Regions from separate parts of the Rhodococcus sp. FW305-130 genome, predicted to be linked through region 3. Evidence: riboswitches for the same ligand, from Rfam matches in the RefSeq annotation. Region 3 holds a riboswitch; each other region holds the start of a gene.
The links. A riboswitch is a leader RNA that binds a small molecule or an ion and turns the genes downstream of it on or off. The one in region 3 is predicted to bind cobalamin.
Positions count from the first base shown of each region.

Region 1: it holds a riboswitch for cobalamin, as region 3 does, so the genes downstream of both, AC3WQS_RS06665 (ABC transporter substrate-binding protein) here and metE (5-methyltetrahydropteroyltriglutamate--homocysteine S-methyltransferase) in region 3, are expected to answer to the same signal.
Region 2: it holds a riboswitch for cobalamin, as region 3 does, so the genes downstream of both, cobN (cobaltochelatase subunit CobN) here and metE (5-methyltetrahydropteroyltriglutamate--homocysteine S-methyltransferase) in region 3, are expected to answer to the same signal.

Region 1 is NZ_JBYTAP010000002.1:118,474-125,903, forward strand. Features, by position in the region: gene AC3WQS_RS06660 (MMPL family transporter) at 1-1,435, opposite strand, end outside; cobalamin riboswitch at 1,505-1,652, shown strand; gene AC3WQS_RS06665 (ABC transporter substrate-binding protein) at 1,769-2,764, shown strand; gene AC3WQS_RS06670 (FecCD family ABC transporter permease) at 2,761-3,801, shown strand; gene AC3WQS_RS06675 (ABC transporter ATP-binding protein) at 3,798-4,631, shown strand; gene AC3WQS_RS06680 ((2Fe-2S)-binding protein) at 4,628-5,398, shown strand; gene phoA (alkaline phosphatase) at 5,436-6,968, opposite strand; gene AC3WQS_RS06690 (error-prone DNA polymerase) at 7,238-7,430, shown strand, end outside.
Region 2 is NZ_JBYTAP010000006.1:375,610-383,039, reverse strand. Features, by position in the region: gene AC3WQS_RS20790 (precorrin-8X methylmutase) at 1-186, opposite strand, end outside; gene cobG (precorrin-3B synthase) at 206-1,348, opposite strand; cobalamin riboswitch at 1,400-1,532, shown strand; gene cobN (cobaltochelatase subunit CobN) at 1,572-5,192, shown strand; gene AC3WQS_RS20775 (GMC oxidoreductase) at 5,232-6,872, opposite strand; gene AC3WQS_RS20770 (PPOX class F420-dependent oxidoreductase) at 7,091-7,430, shown strand, end outside.
Region 3 is NZ_JBYTAP010000001.1:680,741-688,170, forward strand. Features, by position in the region: gene AC3WQS_RS03305 (ABC transporter substrate-binding protein) at 1-399, shown strand, start outside; gene metE (5-methyltetrahydropteroyltriglutamate--homocysteine S-methyltransferase) at 459-2,723, opposite strand; cobalamin riboswitch at 2,883-3,091, opposite strand; gene AC3WQS_RS03315 (helix-turn-helix domain-containing protein) at 3,189-3,626, opposite strand; gene AC3WQS_RS03320 (response regulator transcription factor) at 3,847-4,476, opposite strand; gene AC3WQS_RS03325 (sensor histidine kinase) at 4,473-5,597, opposite strand; gene AC3WQS_RS03330 (ABC transporter permease) at 5,598-6,392, opposite strand; gene AC3WQS_RS03335 (ABC transporter ATP-binding protein) at 6,392-7,348, opposite strand; gene AC3WQS_RS03340 (EamA family transporter) at 7,394-7,430, opposite strand, start outside.

The DNA.
Region 1 (7,430 bases), on a different contig from region 3:
GTGATTGGGGTGTAGAGCCCTCGCTGTAGAGAGCCTGAACCGCGATGAGTTGATTGGTGCTCGCGACGACGGTCGCCTGACCGATGCCCTCGACCTGACCGGCGGACTCGGCGATCGCTGCACCTTCGGTCGGGGTGAGAGTGTTCCCGTCCTCGGCCTGAAGGATCATCGTCGCGCCGTTGCCGGTCTGCGGGAAGTCGTTGACCAACGTGTCCATTGCGACGCGAGCGGGGTCGTTGTCCGGGAGTGCGGTGTACGAGAGTTCTCCCAAACGGGCACCGAGCAGCGGCGAGGCCATCACGAGCAGCACGGCCACGATCGTCACCGAGACCGCGACCGGACGCTTCATCACCCACGTGACGACGCGGCCCCAGAACTTGCGCGAGCGTTCCTCGCCGCGTTGCGCCGCATCCTTGCGCCACGTCAGGGCGTTGATGCGATGCCCCAGAATGGCAAGCAGCGCAGGCACAGCGGTCAGCGACAGAACTGCCGCGCTCAGTACTGCTGCGATCGCACCGAAACCCAAAGACCGGATGACGGCCTGCGGGAAAACGAGCATGCCGCTGAACGCGCAGATCAGCAGCAGACCCGAGAACATGACGGTGCGACCCGCGGTCAGAACTGTCCGCTGCGCAGCCGCTCCCGGGTCCGAGCCCGAATTCAGTTCTTCACGGAACCGACCGACCACGAACAGTCCGTAGTCGATTGCAAGTCCCAACCCGAGAAGAGAAGCGACGTTGATCGAGAACGAGGACACATCGGTGATCAGCGTGAGGATTCGCAGAACCGCCAAGGCGCTCAAGACGCTGAGTACACCCACGAATACCGGAACCGCCGCAGCGACGATGCCGCCGAAGATGAAGACCAGCAGCACCAGAGTGATCGGAATGGCGATGGCTTCGGCGACCACCAGGTCTTTCTCCAGCTTGGTGTTGAAGGCAACGCCGACGACGGTATTGCCCGCGAATTGTGCCTCGGCACCTTCAACTTCGAGCTTCGGCAAGAGATCGGCGAAAGTGGCCGGTGTGACGCCCGAGTCCGGTGCCAACGTGATCGCAACGGCCGCCATGGATCCGTCGTTCGAGAGCAGGCTGGCCTTGGCCGCGGCGTCTGTTCCCCAATACGACTTCACCGACGCGGTCGGCACTTCCGTTTTGAACTGGTCGACGGCGGCCGTTACTGCCGGCCCGATGTCGTCGAGGGTCTTACCGTCGGTGGGTGAGTAGATCGCGATGATGTCCGGGGTCTGCGGCCCGAGATTGTCTTCGATGATGTCCGCAACCTTCGCGGAGTCGCTGCCCGGATCGATGAAGCCGCCCTGGCTGAGCTTGCCGAACACTCCGAGTCCCCACACCCCACTGATGAGAACTATCAGAACCGCGAGGCTCAGTACCCACCATTTCCGGGCGACGACGGTTTGGGCCCAGCGTGTCATGTATCAACTCCGGTGTGTGGGGGCGTCTGGCCAGATCGACTGTAGTGGGCGTTTGGTCTTGAATCGGAAACGTCATGCATACTGCTCGAAGCACTTGCAAGCCACGTGTGTGGGGGAAGCCGGTCCGAATCCGGCGCTGACCCGCAACGGTAGGTCGATTCTCGGTAGTCACCGAGCGTCGGCAAGCCCGATTACCCACCGCGCGGTGTGCGACATCCATTCGTCGTGGTCTACGAAAAGGAAGTCCAGCAGGAGCTCTGGCCGAGTATCAGTGTGCGGGCGGAGTTGTCTGTCGGATTCTCATTCGTGGCTCAGAGCCCTTACGAGGTCCCCGTGTCACTTCAGTTCTCCCCGTCCCGCGCCGCCGCTGTTCTCATCGCGGTCGCCTTGGTTTCGGCAGGTTGTTCCAAAGGCCAGGAATCAGAGTCCGCGTCTGCTGCGGAATCCTTCGCACAGCCTGTGTCCGTGACCAACTGCGATCGAGAGATGACCTTCGACTCGCCGCCGCAGCGCATCGTGTCTTTGAACGGGCATGTCACCGAGGTGCTCATCGAAATCGGTGCGGGTGACCGGATCGTCGGTCGGGCGTACAGCGACAATCCGCCAACTGCGGAGACCGCCGATGCATTCAACAAGATTCCCAGCCTCTCCGATACGTTCCCCAGCATGGAGCAGGTTCTCGACGTCGATCCGGACTTCGTGGTCGGAGGAATGACCAGTGCCTTCAACGAGAAGCAGGGCCGTTCCCGAGACGCTTTCGGCGAGCGCGGAATCAACACCTTCCTCTTCTCGGAATACTGTGGCACCGGTTTCCCCGACATCGGATTGCTCGAGAACGACTACACGCAACTCGGTCGAGTCCTGGGCGTTGAAGATTCCGCCCGCGAGGTCGCAGAGGAGATCAGCGATGGTCTCGATTCCGTCCGCGCTTCGGTCGGGGACGCGGCGCCGGTACCGACCTTCTTCTACGACAGTGGTGACCAGGTTCCGACGACTATCGGCGGAGTCGGCGTCGGTCAATTGGTCGCGGAATACTCCGGTGTCTCGAACATCTTCGCCGAAGGGACAAAGCCCTACATCGACGCATCGTGGGAAGCTGTTGCCGAGCGTGCACCCCAGGCGATCGTGGTCATCGACTACGGCGACAAGACGGCCGAGCAGAAGATCGACTTCCTCCGTGCCCAGCCGTTGATGGCGACCACCCCTGCTGTGCAGCAGAACCGGTTCGTCGTGGTTCCTCTCGCGGACCTGTTCGAGAGTTCACGGTTGGTGCGTTCGGCACAGACCATCGCGACGGCCTTCCATCCGGGCGCTGACGCGGCGAAGTGACCCGCACGCGTTACGGGTACGGCGCCCTACTTGTCGGCTTGGCGGTCGCCTTGGCGATCGTCCTGGGGTTGGCCGTCTCCTTGGGATCGGTTCGCATTCCCGTCGGTGACGTCTGGGCGATAGTCGGAGCCCGTTTGGCGCCAGGGACTTTCGAAACGTGGTGGACCGCGGCGCGGGAGTCGATCGTGATCGACTCCCGCCTGCCACGTGCACTCACGGCTGCGGTCGTGGGTGCTTCCTTGGCGATGTCGGGTGCTGTTGCTCAGGCTGTCACACGGAATCCTCTTGCCGACCCGTATCTGCTCGGAGTTTCGTCGGGTGCGGGATTCATGGTGGTGCTCGTGTCGGTGCTGGGTTTCGGCGCCGGCCTCCTCGGGGTTTTCACGATTCCGGTCGCAGCATTCGTCGGGGCGATGATCCCGTTGTTTCTCGCACTGCTGATCGGCGGCCGGTATCCGCAGCCGACCGCGATCATTTTGGTGGGTGTAGCGCTCGCCCAGATATTCTCGGCGCTCATCACCTTTTGCATCCTGGTGTTGGCCGATGATCGGCACGTGACGTCGGTGATGCACTGGATTGCCGGCGGATTCGGTGATGCGCGATGGTCGACGCTGATCTTCCCGACGATCGCACTGGTCGTCGTCGGCACGGCCCTTCTGTTCAGTTCGCGGTGGATGGACGTCTTGCAGACCGGTGACGACGGGGCTGCAGCACTCGGTATGAACGTCCGACGGTTCCGAGTGTTGTCCTTGCTTGCGGTCTCCGTACTGGCGGGCGCGGCAGTCAGCGTTGCCGGTGGAATCGGATTCATCGGCCTCCTGATCCCACATCTGGCCGGTTTCATCGTCGGCACCAGAGCAATTCGACTGCTCCCTGCTGCAGCCCTTCTGGGCGCCGTCGCGATGGTTGCCGCGGATACCGCTGCGCGCTCGGTGGCACAATCCACCGAAGTTCCGGTCGGAGTGATCACCGCCCTCGTGGGTGCACCGATCTTCGTCTGGATGCTCTACCGGCAGTATCGGAGGCTCGAACAGTGACGCAGACCAGAACAGTGACACAGGCCAGAACAGAGACACTCCCGAAGGACGCCGAAGCTGCGCCTCTGCTCGAACTCGTCGAGACCCGGGCGCGGCTTGGCAACCGCGAAGTCTTGCGCGGCATCACTTTCGCGGTGACGTCCGGTGAAATACTGGGCTTGGTCGGACCCAACGGCAGTGGCAAGACGACGGCGCTGCGCTGCTGCTACAACGCTTTGACTCCGACAGGTGGCGCAGTTCTGATCGATCAAGCCGACTCGACGACGCTCTCGCGTAAGGACATCGCCAAAACCATCTCGGCGAGCGTCCAGGAACCTACTGTCTCGGCAGGACTTTCGGTTCGTGAATCGATCGCGCTCGGACGAACTCCGCACCGTAGCTGGTTGGACCGAAGCACTGAGCGAGATACCGCCATCGTGGACCGGTGCATCGAGCAGGTTGGTCTGGTCGAGCTTGCCGGACGCGACGTGTCCACCCTGTCGGGTGGTGAGCGGCAACGTGTCTCGATAGCGCGCGCATTGGCTCAGGAGCCCAAGGTTCTGTTGTTGGACGAGCCGACCAATCATCTCGATCTTCGTCACCAGTTGATCGTGATGGAATTGCTCGCCGAACTTGCGTCGGCGGGGCTCGCGGTTGTGGTCACGATGCACGATCTACGGTTGGCAGTCGAGTACTGCGACAACCTTGCCGTGCTCACCGAAGGTGAACTCCGCGCGTGTGGGTCTACGGTCGAGGTGTTGGACGAGCCGTTGTTGGCCGAGGTTTTCGGCATCAAGGCGCGAGTCGAACGCGGAGTACGTCCGCGGATGGAGATATTGGGGCTGGCATGACGGAATCGGTAGCCGGGATCTACGCCCGTATGGCATTAGCGGTGCCGTTCTTCGACAACCTGAGCGCGTATCCGGATACGATGCCCGCGGTGTTGATGACCGACCCCCAGTGGTTGGCAGCACGTGTCGCCGATACGGCCGAGCGATGGGGGAGTGCGGACAGCCGAGTGAACGGCACGTTGTGGTGGTACTCGGCCAGTTCCACGCTGACTGGCATTCCGATCGGAACCGGAATGGTCACCGGGTTCGCGGCCGATCCATCGTTGAACGGTGGGCGGATCTTCTTGCGTGACAACGGCTATCTGGGCGGGTTTGCTGCCGGATCGGTCATTCCGATCTCGCGGAGTGTGGCGGAGTTGGGCCACGCGATGTTCCGCTCACTCAGTCCCGTGATCGAGGTACTCGCCGAGGTGTCCGGCGTTCGGCAGCAGGCGCTGTGGGCGATCGCGACGGACTCCATCGCCAATCGCAGCCTCGACGCCGCCGGTAGCGCGAGGGAGCGCGGAAGTGCATTTGCTGCCGGCCTGATCGATGTTCTCCGCGGTGAGAACCCGGGCATTCCGGTTCCGCGTTTCGTCGATGTCGACCGCAATGAAAGTGTTGTGCGCGTTTCTAATCCGTTGACACCGGTGGCATCCGGGCGACGCAGATTCACGCAGCGCGCGTCGTGCTGCCTGATTTACGAGGTGCCCGGTGAAGGTAAGTGCACCAGTTGCCCGAAGCGCGCACCCGAAGATCGGGTGCGCGCCTTGGCTACTCTGGTGTGACTGGACCCAGGCTTTTACCGGGTCGGGTGTTGTCAGGTCAGTGAGCTGCGACCTTGGAACGGTCGAGTCCCAGCGCGTCGGTCATCGTGAAGAACAGATCGGTCTGGTCCGTGAGGCCGCTGACATTGGCCGCGTGCGGGCCGAAAGCTGCTACGCGCAACTGAGTTCCGGTATGCCCTTCGGATTCGACGGCCGGATCTTCGGACGTTCCGTAGCTGATCGTCATCTCCGAGCCGTCCTTCGTGGTCAGCTTGCGGGTCAGACCGGGGTAGACGATTTCCTGGGCGCGCTCGACCGGGATGTTCTGGTCCTTGGCGATGGTGGCGATGTCGTCTGCGCTGACGTTGGTGACGATCTGGCTGGTGTGAGCGTGGTCGGCTGTGACGATGACCAGGGTTTCTCCGTCGGTCTTCGCAAATTCGAGTGCCTTCTGCACAGCTTCGTCGAGGTCGACGGTTTCACCGATCTGACCGCACGCGTTGGCTGCGTGATCTTGCTTGTCGATCGAGGCACCTTCGACCTGGAGGAAGAATCCGTTGTCGTTGACCTTCAGTAGGTCGATTGCCTTCTGCGTCATGTCCGCGAGCTTCGGTACGTCGGAGGTTCGCTTGGGGTTGTCGATGCAGGTCTCGGCGGGCTGCAGGTAACCGTCGCGGGTGGCGACAGAGCCTTCCCAGCGGACGGGCATGTTGCCGTCGGCGAACAGCCCGAGCACGGGTGCGTCCTGATCGGCCTTGCCGACCTCGTTCATCTCGGCGGCATTCTTCACCAGCTGGTAGCCACGAGCGGCAGCTTGCTCGTTGAGGGTCTTGCCCTGCCAGTCACCGGCTTTCGCGGTTTCAGCGAAGGACTTGGCGCCGCCGGCAAAGGTGACGTCGGCGCGGGTGTCGAGGAGCTGTTCGCTGATCGATCCCTTGCCGCCGTTCTCGATGGCGTTCTCCGGGCAGGACTTGGACGTCGCCTCGGGTCCGTAGCACTTGCGGCCGCTCACGTGCGCGACCTGCACTGCGGGGGTGGCATCCTGCACCTCGGCGGTGGAGACGTTGCCGGTGGCCTTGCCGTTCGCCTTGGCGATCTCGAGGACGGTCGACTGGGCCTGCCCCTTTATGTCGACGGAAATCGCGCCGTTGTAGGTCTTGGTGCCGGTGGACCATGCCGATCCACTGGCAGCGGAGTCGGTGACGTAGTCGGGCTTGCCGTCCTTGGTCAGTGCGTAGTGCGTGTACTGGCCGGTGATCGGCAGGGCGTCGAGGCCGGCGAAGCTGCCAGCAGCACCCTCGGCGTAGTTGCGCGCGGCGGTGATCTCCGAGTCGCCCATGCCGTCCCCGATCAGGAGGATGACGTTCTTCGCGCCGGAAGCGTTGACGGCGTCACGCACTGCGGCCGACTGATCACCGTCGATGCGGCGAGCACCACCGTTCGAGGACAGTTCGCCGGTCGCGGCGCGATCGACGGTCGTGCCGTTGGAGCCTGTTGCCTCGTCGGCACTGCTGCTGCAGCCGGCGGCGGCCAGAACGGCGACGGCGCCGGCGACGGCCGTCAACCTACGTGTGTTGCGCGAGAACGACATACGAGTAGTACTCCTGGAAACAGTATGGATGGAGATTATGAACGCGGCTAATGATCTGGGGCCAAAGTGAACGGAGTGCAGACATGCGTACATCTGAATGTGACGAGACGGTGAGGGTTGAGATTCGCTCTGTTGACTGAGGGTGAGTGACCTGTCAGACTGAATCTGCATCGAACATCAGTTCGATGCATGTGGTGCGTCTTCCCTTTCGGCATCCTCGAGCAGTCGGTCGTCCCGTGACGGCCGGCTCGATCAGGTGCGAGGTCAGTGTGGGTTGGGGAAATGGGCCGCCGACGTGGTCCGAGATGGAACGGGTGCTGTCCGGACGGCCAGGCCGCGTGGAACACGAGGATTTGTTCCCGGGCGACGGAAGTGACAGTCCCGCCTGGTCACGAAAGCGCGGCGAGTATCACGCAGGCGAACTCACTCGTGGCACCGGCGTGGTTCCTTACGCAGAACTGC
Region 2 (7,430 bases), on a different contig from region 3:
CGCAGCCGAGACGACACCGGGTGTGAAGGCGACGTCGTCGACGAGATCGACCTGGCCACTTGCATGAATCATGCGCACTACAGCTTGCGAGACATCCGCCGGGAAACGGCACAGGTCGGCTTCGGCCCGAATGGTGGCAAAGGACTGGCGATAGATTTCCGCGCCGTCACGGATGTACTCGATCATGTGCCACACGATAGAGGCATCACCGATCGGCCGGATTCACCCGGTAACCGTCACCCGTCGCAATCACATCCGCTACGTCCCCGCGGGGACGTCCGCAGCTGCGGTCGCACCCGGCCCAGTGCTGGCGCCCGACGACGGGCAGTTCTGCCTGCTCGACGGCGGTGATTGCGTCGGTGCGCACATCGGCGAGCGACTTCTCGCATCCCGGGCTTCCGGTGCAGGCGGTGACGTCGAGCCACGGTGAGTTCTCGTCGAAGATCAACCCCATCGGCGCCAACACCCGGACTACCTGCTCGGCAGCCCATTCGTCGAGGTCGAAGATGTGCACCGATCGCCACGGCGTCACGACAACGGGCTTGTCGACGGCGGCCAGGAACTCGGCCAGCCGAGCGTCCAGCAGCCCGAATCGCAAGCCTCCGCCCAGGGCTACGGTCCCGTCGCGCTGCTCGAGCCAGCCGATGGTGGGCCGTGCATCCGGCGTGAGGTCCGCCGCACCGGTGGACTCGGCGCTCAGACCCAGCTGCTCGAGGGTGCGTTCGATACCGTCCGGAACCTCGGCCAGGCGCCAGTGCTTGTCGCGGACGTCGAGGAATGATCGAGCCGCCTCGAGGAGCAATTCGACGGCGTCGTCCGCCTGGACGAGATGAGTGGTGTGGTGACCGGCGAGCACCAGTGAATGCTCGGTGGCGCTGCGCGCATGGAGTCCGAAATCGCCCCGTAGCCCGGTGATGTCTCCGCGCCCGTCGTCGAGGGTGAACAGGGTTCGCCCTGGCAGATCCGCCAATGCGTGATCCGCTTGGATCGCCGAATCGAGACGGTGGACCAGTTCACGAATGTCGGCGACGCCCCCGATACGGCCGGACAGTGGGGACGCGAGGATGTTGCGCACTCGCTCGTGCGTCGCGGACGGCAGCAGACCGGCCGACGCGATTCGCGCTGCGAAGGCTTCGGGGTCCGAGACCGAGCGCAGTTGGACGTTGCCCCTCGAGGTGAGTTCCATCTGCCCGTTGCCGAGATCGCGCGCTGCGTCGGCGAGCGTCTGCAATTGGACCGGGGTGAGGAGTCCGCCGGGTAGGCGCACGCGTGCCAGTGCGCCGTCGGCGGCGTGGTGAACTTGCAGTGCACCCGGGCACGCGTCTGGCTGTGAACGGTCCGTGGGCATGGCTCCAGGGTACGACCTGTCATGAGTGCCTTCTGCGGACCGGTAGCATCACCACCACCAGTGACGGCAGTTGAGGAAACCGGTGAAAGTCCGGTGCGGTCGCGCCACTGTGAGTGTTGCTCGAGCGGGACGTGTTTCCGCTCGGAAACACGAGTCAGACCCTCAACCGCCGTCGATGACAGATCTGTGCCACGGGGCGCGAAACCCCAGGAAGGCTTCACCCGTGATTCTTCTGCTCTCCACGTCCGATACCGATCTGCTGAGCGCCCGCGCCAGCCAGGAAGCCGGCGACGGCGTCTCCTATCGCTGGGCCAACCCCTCACGCTTGCTGGTCTCGGAGGACTTGCCGCCCTTGCTCGACGGCGTCGACCTCGTGATCGTTCGTATCCTTGGCAGCCGTCGCAGCTGGGAAGACGGCTTGGAGATGGTCCTCGCCTCCGGACTCCCCGTAGTCGTTCTCGGCGGCGAGCACGCGCCGGATGCCGACCTCATGGAGTGCTCGACGGTCTCCGCCGGTGTTGCTGCCGAGGCGCACAACTACCTGGCTGAGGGTGGCACACAGAATCTGGCACAGCTGCACCACTTCCTCTCCGACACCGTCCTGCTCACCGGCCACGGTTTCGAGCCGCCGGCTCACCTGCCTTCCTGGGGCATCGCTGATTTCTCGCCCGATCTCGACTCGGCGAGCGGTCCGGTCATCGCAGTTCTGTACTACCGCGCCCAGCATTTGGCCGGAAACACCCGGTATATCCAGGCGTTGTGCGACGCGGTCGCCGAGGCCGGTGGCACCGCGCTCCCGATCTACTGCGCATCTCTGCGAACCGCAGAAGCCGAACTTCTGAGCACGCTCCGCCGCGCCGACGCCATGGTCGTGACAGTTCTTGCTGCCGGCGGCACCAAGCCCGCCACCGCGTCCGCTGGTGGGGACGACGAAGCCTGGGACGTCGCCGCACTCGCTGCACTCGACGTCCCGATCCTGCAGGGGCTGTGCCTGACCAGTAGCCGCGCCACCTGGGACGAGAACGACGACGGACTGTCGCCTCTCGACGTCGCGACGCAGGTCGCGGTGCCGGAGTTCGACGGTCGCATCATCACCGTCCCTTTCTCCTTCAAGGAAATCGACTCCGACGGGCTGTCCACGTACGTCCCCGATGTCGAGCGCGCTGCCCGTGTCGCCGGTATCGCCGTCCGTCACGGCAAGCTTCGTCACATTCCGACCACCCAGCGTCGCGTTGCTCTGATGCTCTCGGCGTACCCGACCAAGCACGCCCGTATCGGCAACGCCGTCGGCCTCGACACTCCGGCGAGCGCAATCGATCTGCTCACCGAAATGCGTTCTGCCGGTTACGACCTCGGTCCGGTCGACGGTCCTGACGCAGTTCCCGGCCTGGCGGCCAAGGACGGCGATGCGCTGATCCACGCCCTGATTGCGGCCGGCGGACAGGATCCCGACTGGCTTACCGCCGAGCAGCTAGAGGGCAATCCGATCCGCATCTCGGCAGCGAAGTACCGCGACTGGTTCGCCACCCTGCCCGAAGAGTTGCGCAGCGGAGTCGAGGAACACTGGGGCACAGCGCCCGGCGAGCTGTACGTCGATCGCTCGCAGGATCCGGACGGCGAAATCGTCATCGCGGCACTGCGATTCAACAACATCGTCCTCATGGTTCAGCCGCCGCGGGGATTCGGTGAAAAGCCTGTCGCGATCTACCACGACCCGGATCTGCCGCCGAGCCACCACTACCTCGCGGCCTACCGCTGGATCGCTGCCACCCCGGACAACGGCGGATTCGGCGCCGACGCCGTTGTGCACCTCGGCAAGCACGGCAACCTCGAATGGTTGCCGGGCAAGACGCTCGGCATGTCCAGCAACTGCGGCACCGACGCAGCGCTCGGCGACCTGCCGCTGATCTACCCGTTCCTGGTCAACGATCCGGGCGAGGGAACACAGGCCAAGCGTCGTGCTCACGCGACGCTCGTCGATCACCTGATCCCGCCGATGGCCCGTGCCGAAAGCTACGGCGACATCTCCCGCCTCGAGCAACTGCTCGACGAGCACTCCAACATTTCCGCACTCGATCCGTCCAAGCTCCCGGCTATTCGCCAGCAGATCTGGACACTGATGCGTGCCGCCAAGATGGACCACGACCTCGGCCTCGCCGAGCGGCCTGAAGAAGACGTGTTCGACGACATGCTCCTGCACGTCGACGGTTGGCTGTGCGAGATCAAGGACGTCCAGATCCGCGACGGTCTGCACATTCTCGGCCGTGCCCCCCAGGGCGACGCCGAAATCGAACTGGTCCTCGCCATGCTGCGAGCCCGTCAGATGTGGGGCGGCGAACAGAGCGTCCCCGGTTTGCGTGAAGCACTCGGGCTCAGCGAAGACGGCGACGAGTCGCGCAGCCGTGTCGACGACGTCGAGGAAAAGGCGCACGCACTGGTTCGCGGCATGTACGACGCCGATTGGAACCCCGCTGCGGCAGAACAACTCAGCGACGACGAGACCGTCGTGAAGATCCTGCAGTTCGCGGCCACCGAAGTGGTTCCGCGTCTGCGGCAGACCGACAATGAGATCAAGCAGGTCCTGCACGCGCTCGACGGCGGATTCATCGCCGCGGGCCCGAGCGGTTCGCCGCTGCGCGGCCTGATCAACGTTCTTCCCACTGGTCGTAACTTCTACTCCGTCGACCCCAAGGCAGTTCCTTCACGCCTGGCGTGGGAGACCGGTCAGGCGATGGCCGAGTCGCTCGCCGCTCGCTATCTCGCCGATCACGGCGAATACCCGCGCTCGGTGGGTCTGTCGGTGTGGGGAACCGCCGCCATGCGTACCTCCGGCGACGACATCGCCGAAGTGTTCGCGCTCCTCGGTGTTCGCCCCGTCTGGGACGAAGCAAGCCGACGCGTCGTCAACCTCGAAGTGATCGATCTCGAAGAACTCGGCCGCCCGCGCATCGACGTCACCGTCCGCATCTCCGGATTCTTCCGTGATGCGTTCCCACACGTGCTCGCACTGCTCGACGACGCCGTTCAGCTGGTCGCGGCACTGGACGAGACGGACGAGCAGAACTACGTGCGCGCCCACGCACAGGCCGACCTTGCCGAGCACGGCGACGCCAGGCGTGCGACCACCCGTATCTTCGGTTCGAAGCCCGGAACCTACGGCGCCGGACTGCTGCAACTCATCGACTCCAAGACCTGGCGCGGTGACGACGACCTCGCCGAGGTGTACACCAACTGGGGCGGCTTCGCGTACGGCCGTGGGCTCGACGGAATCCCGGCAGCCGACGACATGCGCAGTGCATACCGTCGAATCAACGTGGCAGCCAAGAACACCGACACACGTGAGCACGACATCGCCGATTCGGACGACTACTTCCAGTACCACGGCGGCATGGTTGCCACCGTGCGCGCGCTGACCGGAAAGTCGCCCGAGGCATATATCGGCGACAGCACTAGGCCGGAATCGGTTCGCACACGCACACTTTCGGAAGAGACCGCACGTGTCTTCCGGGCGCGCGTGGTCAATCCCCGCTGGCTCGACGCGATGCGCCGTCATGGGTACAAGGGTGCCTTCGAGATGGCAGCCACGGTCGACTACCTCTTCGGATACGACGCCACCACCAACGTGGTCGCGGACTGGATGTACGAAAAGCTCGCCGAGACCTACGTTCTGGACGAGCAGAACCAGAAGTTCATGACGCAATCCAATCCGTGGGCACTACACGGAATCGCCGAGCGGCTCCTCGAAGCCGCCGAGCGCAACATGTGGGAGCACCCCGAGCAGAAGACACTCGACGGCTTGCGTCAGGTGTACCTCGAAACCGAAGGCGAACTCGAGGGGGAGTAAACCTCGAGAATCATCAGCAGGTCCGGGCGCTGAAGTGTTTCAGCGTCCGGACTTGATGATCTGAGCGATGTTCCGCTCCGCCAGAGCAGTGATGGTCAGTGACGGATTGACGGTGCCGGTGCTGCCCGGAATGGCAGCGCCGTCCATCACGTACAGGCCGTCGTAGCCCTTGACTCGCCCGTAGCCGTCGGTTGCCTTGCCGAGAACCGCACCGCCGAGGGGATGCGCGGTGAACGAGGAATTGACGTCTTTCGCGAACGGCAAGGCGGACGGCAGCGTGGTGCCGGCGAAGGCCATCTTGTTCTGGACGGCGCGCAGGGCCTCGACGGTGGCGTCGTTGCCGTTCTTCGGCCAGTTCAGCACCACCTGATCGTTGCCCCCGTCGTAGGCGAAGTCGGCGCGCTGCGAATCGAGGGTCATACCCAAGGTTCCGAGCATGCCGATGTTGACGGGTAGGCCGGGGACGTACCAGTTTTCCAGGGAGAGGGGCATTCCCGACTCGTCGACGATGCGTGATGCCGACGGTGCGGCTTGCGCAGTGCCGTCACTGAAGCCGAACGAGCGCACCATCCCGGCGTCGCCGTTCGTTCCCCAGCCCTTACCGACGTGTTCGTTGAGGTTCGGCAGCGCGCCCGTCGCCTGGGCGCGTACCAGCAGTTCGGAGGTGCCGATCGAACCGGCGCCGAGGAACAGACGGTCACAGGTAAGAGTCTTCCGGGCCAGAACGCCACCCGTCGGATCCGTCGATTCGACGTCGACGACGTAGCGTCCATCACGTTCGCGACTGATCGCGAGCACCTGATGTCCGTAACAGACGGTGGCTCGTCCGGTGGCTTCGGCGGCGGGAATGTAATTCTGCGTGAGGTCGAACTTCGCGCCGTTGGAGTTACCCATGTTGCTGTCACCGACAGTGGCCGAGGCTCGGGTTCGGCCGTCGAGTTCTGAGCGCACCACGTCCCAGTTCCAGATCCCGTCGATCCGCTGCGGATCGAATCCGGCACGACGAGCGTCCTGATCCCAACGACGCGAGTGGCCGAAATTCGGGGTTTGGTAAATATCTTCGGGCAACGGGCTCAGACGCAGCATCTGGCGCACCTTGGGGTACCAGGTGGACGCCATCTCGTCGTAGTCGAGGGAGTTGCCGAAGACTGCGTCGAAGAATCGGCGCTCCGGCGCGATCATCACGCCGGTGAAGATGATGGAACCACCGCCGACTGCAGCGCCGCGCCAGACCGAGATGTGTTCGTAGTCGGTGGTATCGAGGACGCCGCTGAAGTAGTCGCACACCACCGGGAGTCCGGTGAGGTTGGTGAACGATGTGCGCCGGAAGACTCCGCGGCCGTCGGCCAGCATGTCGGAGGTGTGAATCTCCCGTTGCGGATCGTGCGGCCATCGGAGTCCGCGTTCGAGGATGGTGACCTGGGTGCCGCTCTGCGCCAACCGGAGAGCGGTCGCGCTGGCGCCGAAACCTGACCCGATGACGATGGCTTCGGAATGTTCCGGGGGAGTGGGCGAGGGTACGAACAACTCGGGGACGAGTGCGCGGTAGTGATCGGCACCCATCGGTAGCGCACGCAGAGGCGCGGGGGCGGCGTGGCTGATCGATGTCGACATGAGCGGTGTCGCGGCTGCAACTGCTGCCCCCACTCCGGCCGCTTTGAAAAAGTCACGACGCTGCATGTCACGACGCTGCATGTGTTTGTTCGACTCCCCAGTTCGATGATTTGCCTCAGAATAACTCGAGATGGAGTTTGGGGACGAAACGGCATGTTTAATGCGCACAGAAACCGGATAAAACGTGCATAAGTGGCATGTTTCAGCCGATTGCGGAAGGTCGCCGGATAGTCGCCGAGGCTCATCGGTGTCCAGTGAGAGGTTCCCGCCCCTATCCTCGAGGAGTGAACTCCGACTTCAAGCGCGTCTCCGAGGCCAAGTACGTCCTACTCACTACCTTCCGCAAGGACGGAACGCCGGTGGCGACGCCGCTCTGGGCCGCGCCGGACGGCGACAAGCTCCTGATGTGGACCGTCACCGATTCCTACAAGGTCAAGCGCATCAAGCGAAACCCCTCGGTCACAGTCGCCGCGTGTGACGCGCGGGGAAATCCGAAGGGTGAACCGGTTGCCGCCGTCGCCGAGATCCTCGACGCGCCGGGCACCGATCATGCTCGCGACGCGATCGCGCGTCGCTACGGAATCCTTGGCTGGATCACCATGAAAGGCAGTCTCCTGCGCCGCG
Region 3 (7,430 bases):
GTGGGTTTCACGGTCGACATCACCTACGCAACCAGCATCAACGATCTGATTTCCATGCTGTACGCGAAGCATGACTACGACGTGTCCTACTTCGCGTTCAACGTGCTGGAAGAGTCACCGTTCGTGCGTATGTACGGCAACCTGTTCAGCGAATCGCCGTCGAACATTCTCGGCTACAAGAACGCTCGGATGGACGAGTTGCTCGGCAAGTTGCAAACAGCGTCGGGCGAGGATGAGCGGCGAGCCGTCATCGACGATATTCAGACCGTGGTCAACGAGACGGCGCCGATGGCCGTGGTCAACTCCGGCAAGGTTTTCATCCCGTGGCGCGAGAACGTGCACGGAGTGATGCCGAGTGCGGACGGGATTCTGCTCTTCGGCAACACGTGGTTGAGCTGACCCCCCGTGCGCCTTTTTGGTAGTGCCCACCACCAAAAAGGCGCACCGGGGCTTCGCCCCTAAAGCTCCGCTCGTACCACCTTCGCGGCTTCGACGAGGTTACGCAGTGACGCTTCGACCGCGACGGAACCGCGAGTCTTCAATCCGCAGTCGGGGTTGACCCACAATCGTTCGACCGGAACAGCTTTGAGTGCTTCGCGTAGCGACTCCGCGATCTCGTCGACGCTCGGCACCCGCGGCGAGTGGATGTCGTAGACACCGGGGCCGACGCCGAGGTCGAACCCGACCGAACTGAGATCGTCGAGGACCTCCATGTGTGAGCGTGCCGCCTCGATGGACGTGACGTCCGCGTCGAGGCCGGCGATGGCGCCGATCACCGCTCCGAACTCGGAGTAGCACAGGTGCGTGTGGATCGCGGTGGAATCCGCGACGCCCGAGGTGGCCAACCGGAAGGCGCCGACCGACCAGTCCAGGTAGGCGCGCTGATCCTCGGCACGCAGTGGGAGTAGTTCTCGCAGAGCCGGTTCGTCGACCTGGATGATTCCGATTCCGGCGGCCTGCAGATCGACGGTCTCGTCTCGAATGGCCAGTGCGACTTGATTTGCCGAGTCGGCGAGGGGTTGGTCGTCGCGGACGAACGACCAGGCCAGAATGGTGACGGGTCCGGTGAGCATGCCCTTGACCGGCTTGTCGGTCAGGGACTGTGCGTACGTGATCCAGTCGACGGTCATCTGCTTCGCGCGCGAGACGTCGCCGTACAGAATCGGCGGACGCACGCAGCGGGTGCCGTACGACTGGACCCAACCGTTGGCGGTGGCGAAGAATCCGTCCAACTGCTCCGCGAAGTACTGGACCATGTCGTTGCGTTCCGGCTCACCGTGAACAAGCACGTCCAGGTCCAGCTTTTCCTGGAGCGCAACAACTTCGGCGATCTCGGCGCGCATACGGTTGACGTACTCGGCTTCGTCGATCTCACCTTTGCGCAGTGCTGCGCGAGCGATGCGGATCTTCGAGGTTTGCGGGTACGAACCGATGGTCGTCGTGGGCAGCGGCGGCAGAGAAAGCAGCTCGTCCTGGGCAGCGCGACGTTCGGCGGCGGGCGCGCGACCGGTTGCCGAGTTCAGCACCGCGTCCAGACGGCCTCGAACACTCGCATCATTGAGTCTGCGATCGTCCTTGCGGGTCGACGCGGCCGCTCGTGCCAGAGCGAACTCGTCCTCCACCGACTCTCGGCCCTGTGTGAGAGCGGTTGCGAGAGTTACTACTTCCTTGACCTTCTCGGTGCCGAACGAGAGCCAGGAGCGCAGGGCCTTGTCGACATCGGACTCAGCGTCGAGTGTGTACGGAACGTGCAGCAGGGAGCACGACGTGGAGACGGCAAGCGTGTCCACGCTGCCGAGCAAGGCACCCAAAGTGCTCAGTGCCGAGTCCAGATCGGACCGCCAGATGTTTCGTCCGTCGACCACTCCGGCGACGATTAGTTTGCGGGCGAGTTCAGGTACGGAGCCGATCGAATCCTGACCGGCCACCAGGTCGACGGCAAATCCTTCGACGCCGGTGGACGCAAGCGCGGGCAACGCGTCACGCAGCGAACCGAAGTACGACGCCAACAGGATCGACGGCCGCTTGGACAGCGCTGAAAGCTGTTCGTACGCAGCGCGTGCCGCTTCGATTTCCTCATCGGTGCGATCGCCCACGAGGGCGGGTTCGTCGAGCTGAACCCAGCTCGCACCGGCCTTCGCGAGCCGACCGAGTAGATCCGCGTAGAGGGGGAGTAGTTCGTCGAGCCGCGAGAGCAGCGGCTCGTCTGTGCCGACAGCCTTCGAGAGCAGCAGGAAGGTGGCCGGTCCGATGACGACCGGGCGGGCTGCAATGCCGTCGGAAAGTGCTTCTGCCAGTTCGGACAAGACCTTGGACGGGTCGAGTGCGAACGTGGTGGACGGTGAAATCTCCGGCACCAGGTAGTGGTAGTTGGTGTCGAACCACTTCGTCATTTCGAGTGGCGCGATGGTGTCCGTCCCACGGGCAGCGGCAAAGTAGCGGTCCAACGGATCGGCGACCGACGCGACGCGGTCGGGCAGCGCGCCGAGAAGAACTGCGGTGTCGAGCATCTGGTCGTAGAAGGAGAAGGTATTGACCGGGATGGAGTCGAGGCCCAGGTCACGGAGGTCGGCCAAGCCCTGCCGACGGAGGTCACGGGCGACAGCCTGCAGGGCGTCGGCGTCGATGCGCCCTGCCCAGTAGCTTTCGGTTGCCCGCTTGAGTTCTCGATGAGGACCGATGCGCGGTGAGCCCAGCACGGTCGAAGTGAATGTTGTTGTCACGGAGTTTCTCCAGATTGCCAATGCATTGATGGCCACTGCCGGCAGACGGGTACACCTCACGAGACCTCGAGTTTCGGCGGACAGTACTGCCCGCACCGCACACGAGGTCCGATGGAGATCTACACGCCCATTCCACGAGGCGGTGGACCGTCGGGCACGGCGTGCCCGACACAGTCGGCAGGTCTTCGGACTCGCGGGCACTCGATCGAGTTGGATCGAACCTACTGGCCGTCGCTTCCCAGGCGGATGCCCAGTGCACATAAACGGCGGTCGTTCCTGCTTACCGCTGCGGGACAGTCCCGGATTTTCACCGGGTTCCCTCTCACTCCGACAGCTTGCGCTGACGGGGCTTCGACGCCGGGAACGGTCTTCGGGGCTCCTCATGACCGCGCCGGGCGAACCAGCTGCATCGACCAGCATAAGGCCAACCCTCCCTGAGCAGTCAAGGAGAGTCGGCGAAGGGCGCTACGCGCGTGACATGTAGGAATTCGAGTCCGGTGGTACGCGCGGAAGATTCTCGGAGGAACGTAGATTCTCCGCCATTTCGACAAGCAGATCCTGCGAAGACGGCGATAGATCGACGACGCGAGAGGTGAGGTTTCGCAGGCGCACGTTGTGCAGCTGTTCGAGGAGAGAGAGGTCCGCCTCGCCGCCCGAGATCGCGGGCGGAGTTTGATCGGACGGGGCGTAGAAGTAGTCCGGATGGACGTTGAAGAAGTGGGCGAGGGCGGCAACCACTTCGGGTGACGGGTTGGTTCGGACGCCGGTGCGCAGTTGGGACAGGTACGGCGTCGAGATGCGGCAGCCGAACTCGGTCATGCCGCGAACGACCATCGCGTTGGTGACGTGAAAGTCGGCAGTCTCGAACAGCGAGTTCAAGCGATCGTTGAACTGGTTCGACATGAGACGTCCCTTCCCCCGTTACGCACAGGCTCCGTCGATTCAATTAACTGCATCATAGCCAGTTATCGAACGATTAGCTGTTTTGGATTCTCGCGGAGGGGGTTGTTTGCAGGGAAAATCCCTAGGGTAGAAGGTCCCTACTTTGAGTGATCTGGACAAATCGCCGTCAAGAATCGAACGGCGAACTATTTGCCGGGGAAGCGGATTCCGGCCACGCGGATCAGAGCCAGCCGTTCGACTCGGCGATTCTGACGGCTTCCGCGCGCGTCGACGCACCTGTCTTGCCCATCGCGGATGACAGATGATTTCGAACTGTCCCTGCGGACAAGAAGAGCGCCCCTGCGATGGCTGCCACGGGTGCGCCGTCGTGAGCGGCGCGCAGTACTTGGGTCTCACGCTCCGTCAGGGGCGACTCGCCGCTGACGAGGCTGTCGGCCGCAAGGGTGGGATCGACGACGCGCAGTCCGGCGTGGACACGCCTGACTGCGTCGGCCAACTGCCTGGCGGGTGTGTCCTTGACGACGAACCCGCCGGCCCCGGCGTGCAGGGCTTTGCGAAGAAATCCGGGACGTCCGAACGTGGTGACGATCAGGACTCGGGTGTCGGGTGCTGCCTCGCGAAGGGCCGCCGTCGCGGCGATTCCGTCCATGCCGGGCATCTCGACGTCCAGAAGCGCGACATCTGGGCGGTGTTCGAGAACAGCGGCCACAACCTCGTCGCCGCGACCGACCTCGGCCACCACGGAGAGGTCGGATTCCAGATCGAGTAGTGCGGCCAACGCTCCTCGCACGAGCGCCTGGTCGTCCGCCAAGAGCAGCCGTATGGTTGCTCGATCGCCCTGGCTGTTCACTCTGTCTCCTGTTCGACTACCTGAAGTGCAAACCCCTGCGGCTGGGGATGAGTGATGATCACTCGTGCGCCCGACGCTCCGGCGCGCTCGCGTAATCCGATCAGACCGTTGCCGGAAGACGTCGACCCGGCCCCTTGCCCGTCGTCGACGACCGACGCACTATTTTCGTCGACCGTGATCCGGCAGTGGGTCGCACCGCTGTGTCGAACGACGTTGGTGACGCCCTCACGGATCGTCCATGCAAAGAGTTCGCGAAGACGCGTGGGAACCATGTCGGTACTGCTCGGCACCTCGTCCTCGATACCAGCCGCACGCAATGCCTCTCGTGCTCGGGCTATCTCGACGGGAAGAGAAATCCCACGAAATCCTTCGACGGCTGAACGCACGTCTGCCAACGCGTCACGCGAAAGTCTTTCGAGGTCGTCGAGTTCGTTGCGCGCACGTTCGATATCGACATCGAGTAGGCGATTGGCCAGTTCGGCTTTGATCGTGATGACGGTCAGCGAGTGCCCGAGGATGTCGTGCAGATCGCGCGCCATCCTCGTTCGCTCCTCCATGATTGCCCGCTGCTCCTGCTCTTCGCGTTCATGGAGCATGGCGAAGTTGCGGCTGATCAGGGACATGATGCCCCAGGTCGCGAATGCGGCCGCGCAGACTCCGAGCGAGAGTCCGGAGTAGTTCCCCCACCCGGACGAGAGGCTGACTATCTCCACGGAGGCCGCGAACACCAAGGCGAGAATGCCGCCCGCGACGGTCGGCAGCAGCGTCACCGCTGTCACCGCGAGATACGGTGCGGCTGCCAAACCAGTCGGCCCGACGCTGACGATCATCACGGCGGCCAACGCGGTCAAGGCGGCCAAAGCCAGTGCAGCTTCGCGAATCGTCGGCCGAGTCATTGTCATTCGACGCCGCTGCTGCGTTGTGGCGAACGTGTAGAGATAGAGCGCACCGAAGGCGACCGTCGCGAGAATCCCTGTCCAGCCGCGCAGTTCGTCGCGCAGATTCCATCCCTCGATCAGCGGCCCGCCGAGAAATACCATCCAGACCGCCGCGAAGAGAACGCCGAAACGATTCCGCCGCGGGAGCGCGACGGAATCTTCTCGGTCAGTCGTTTGCGACAACTACACACGCTCCGTATCTCGTTGGAACCGCCAGATCGCTCCGCCGGCGAAGATGGCGAACCACACCAGGATATTGACGATCCAGGTCCAGTGAATGCTATTGCCCGTCAACGGTGCGTGGGCGAGGGCGTTGATGCCGAACATCGGGGTGAACTGTGCGATGGTCGCCCAAACGGAACCGTCGGTGAGCGGTACGAAGAGTCCGCCGCCGAAGGCGAGCAGAGCCAGTCCCGGTCCGAGCAGCTGCATGACGTTCTCACTGGGGAGTAGATACCCCATGAACAGGCCGAAGGCCGCGAAGATCGACGATCCCAACCAGGCGATCAATGCCGTTGTGAACCAGAGTGATCCGTCCATCTGCGCCGAGGTGAACGCTCCGACGACGTAGACGACAAGGATCGAGACGAGACCGAGCAGCATCGCCATGATCAGTTTGACGGCGATGTAGGCGACCGGGGTCAGGGGAGTCAGCCGAAGTTGTCGGCTCCATCCGGACGCTCGTTCGATCGAGACCATCGCTCCGCCGCTGGTGGTGGCCAGCATCGCGCCGTAGAGAGCCATGCTGATCATGATGTACGCGGCGACATTGCCGTGCCCGATCCCGTGGTCGTCGTCGCCTTGACCGAGCCCGAAGACGAGGAAGAAGACAACCGGCATGACGAGCGTGAAGATCATCGTGCGCCGATTGCGAGTCAGGCGACGAAATTCCAATCGCAGTAGCGTCGTGTTGAATCCGCCGAGAGGTACGACGGTTCGCTCGGCTCCGTAGGTGTTCGCTTCGGTTGCAGTGGTCATCACTTCTGTCCTTCGGAGTTGTTCGACGTGAGTGCGATGAATGCGTCTTCGAGGCCACGCGAGACGATTTCGAGATCGCGAGCCTGGGTATTGGTCAACAGGAACCGTGCAACGGCATCGGTGTCACCCGAGTGCACGAGCAGTGACTCACCGCGCACCTCGACGGCGTCGGAGTTCGGTATGGCTCGCAGGAGTTCGTCGGTGATGCCTGGAACAGTCGCGCGCAGGGTGCGCCCGGACGCCATCGCCTTGACCTCGGCGGTGGTCCCGTCTGCGACCACGGTGCCTTGCCTGACCAGGATGATGCGGTCGGCGTAGACATCGGCCTCTTCGAGGTAGTGCGTCGCAAAAAGCACAGTGCGACCGTGATCTGCGTCGGCGCGGATGGCGGACCAAAAGTCCCGACGCCCTTCGACGTCCATGCCGGTGGTGGGCTCGTCGAGAATGAGCAATTGCGGGTTCGACAGCAACGCCATCGCAAATCGCAACCGCTGTTGTTGTCCGCCTGAGCATTTGCTGACCAGGCGATCGGAGATGTCGAGGATTCCGGCTCTCCCCAGCACTTCGTCGACCGGACGGGATTGGGCGTACAGGCTGGCGGTCAGCTGCACCGTCTCGGCAACCGTCAGCTCTTTCAGTAGTCCGCCGGTCTGCATGACTGCGGAAACGAGTCCGCGGGCGATCGCCGATCGGGGTGACATTCCGAAGACGCTCACGTCGCCCGACGTCGGCCGGGACAGGCCGAGGATCATGTCGATGGTTGTCGTCTTGCCTGCGCCGTTCGGGCCGAGGAACGCGACGATCTCGCCGGGGCGGATGCTCAGGTCGATACCCTTGACGGCGTCGACGGTTCCGAAACTCTTGCGAAGTCCGGTCAACCGGACGGCGTCGTGTGCCGATCCTTCACTGAGTGTGTGCAGTGCCTGTGGTGAATGCCGTGCCTGTGCTGAGGTCATACATAGAATCTGCTCGCTTCGAGGTCGTGATCCCTCGTCCGTCCGTCATTCTTCTGCCATGACATTTGTCATCGGGTCGGCC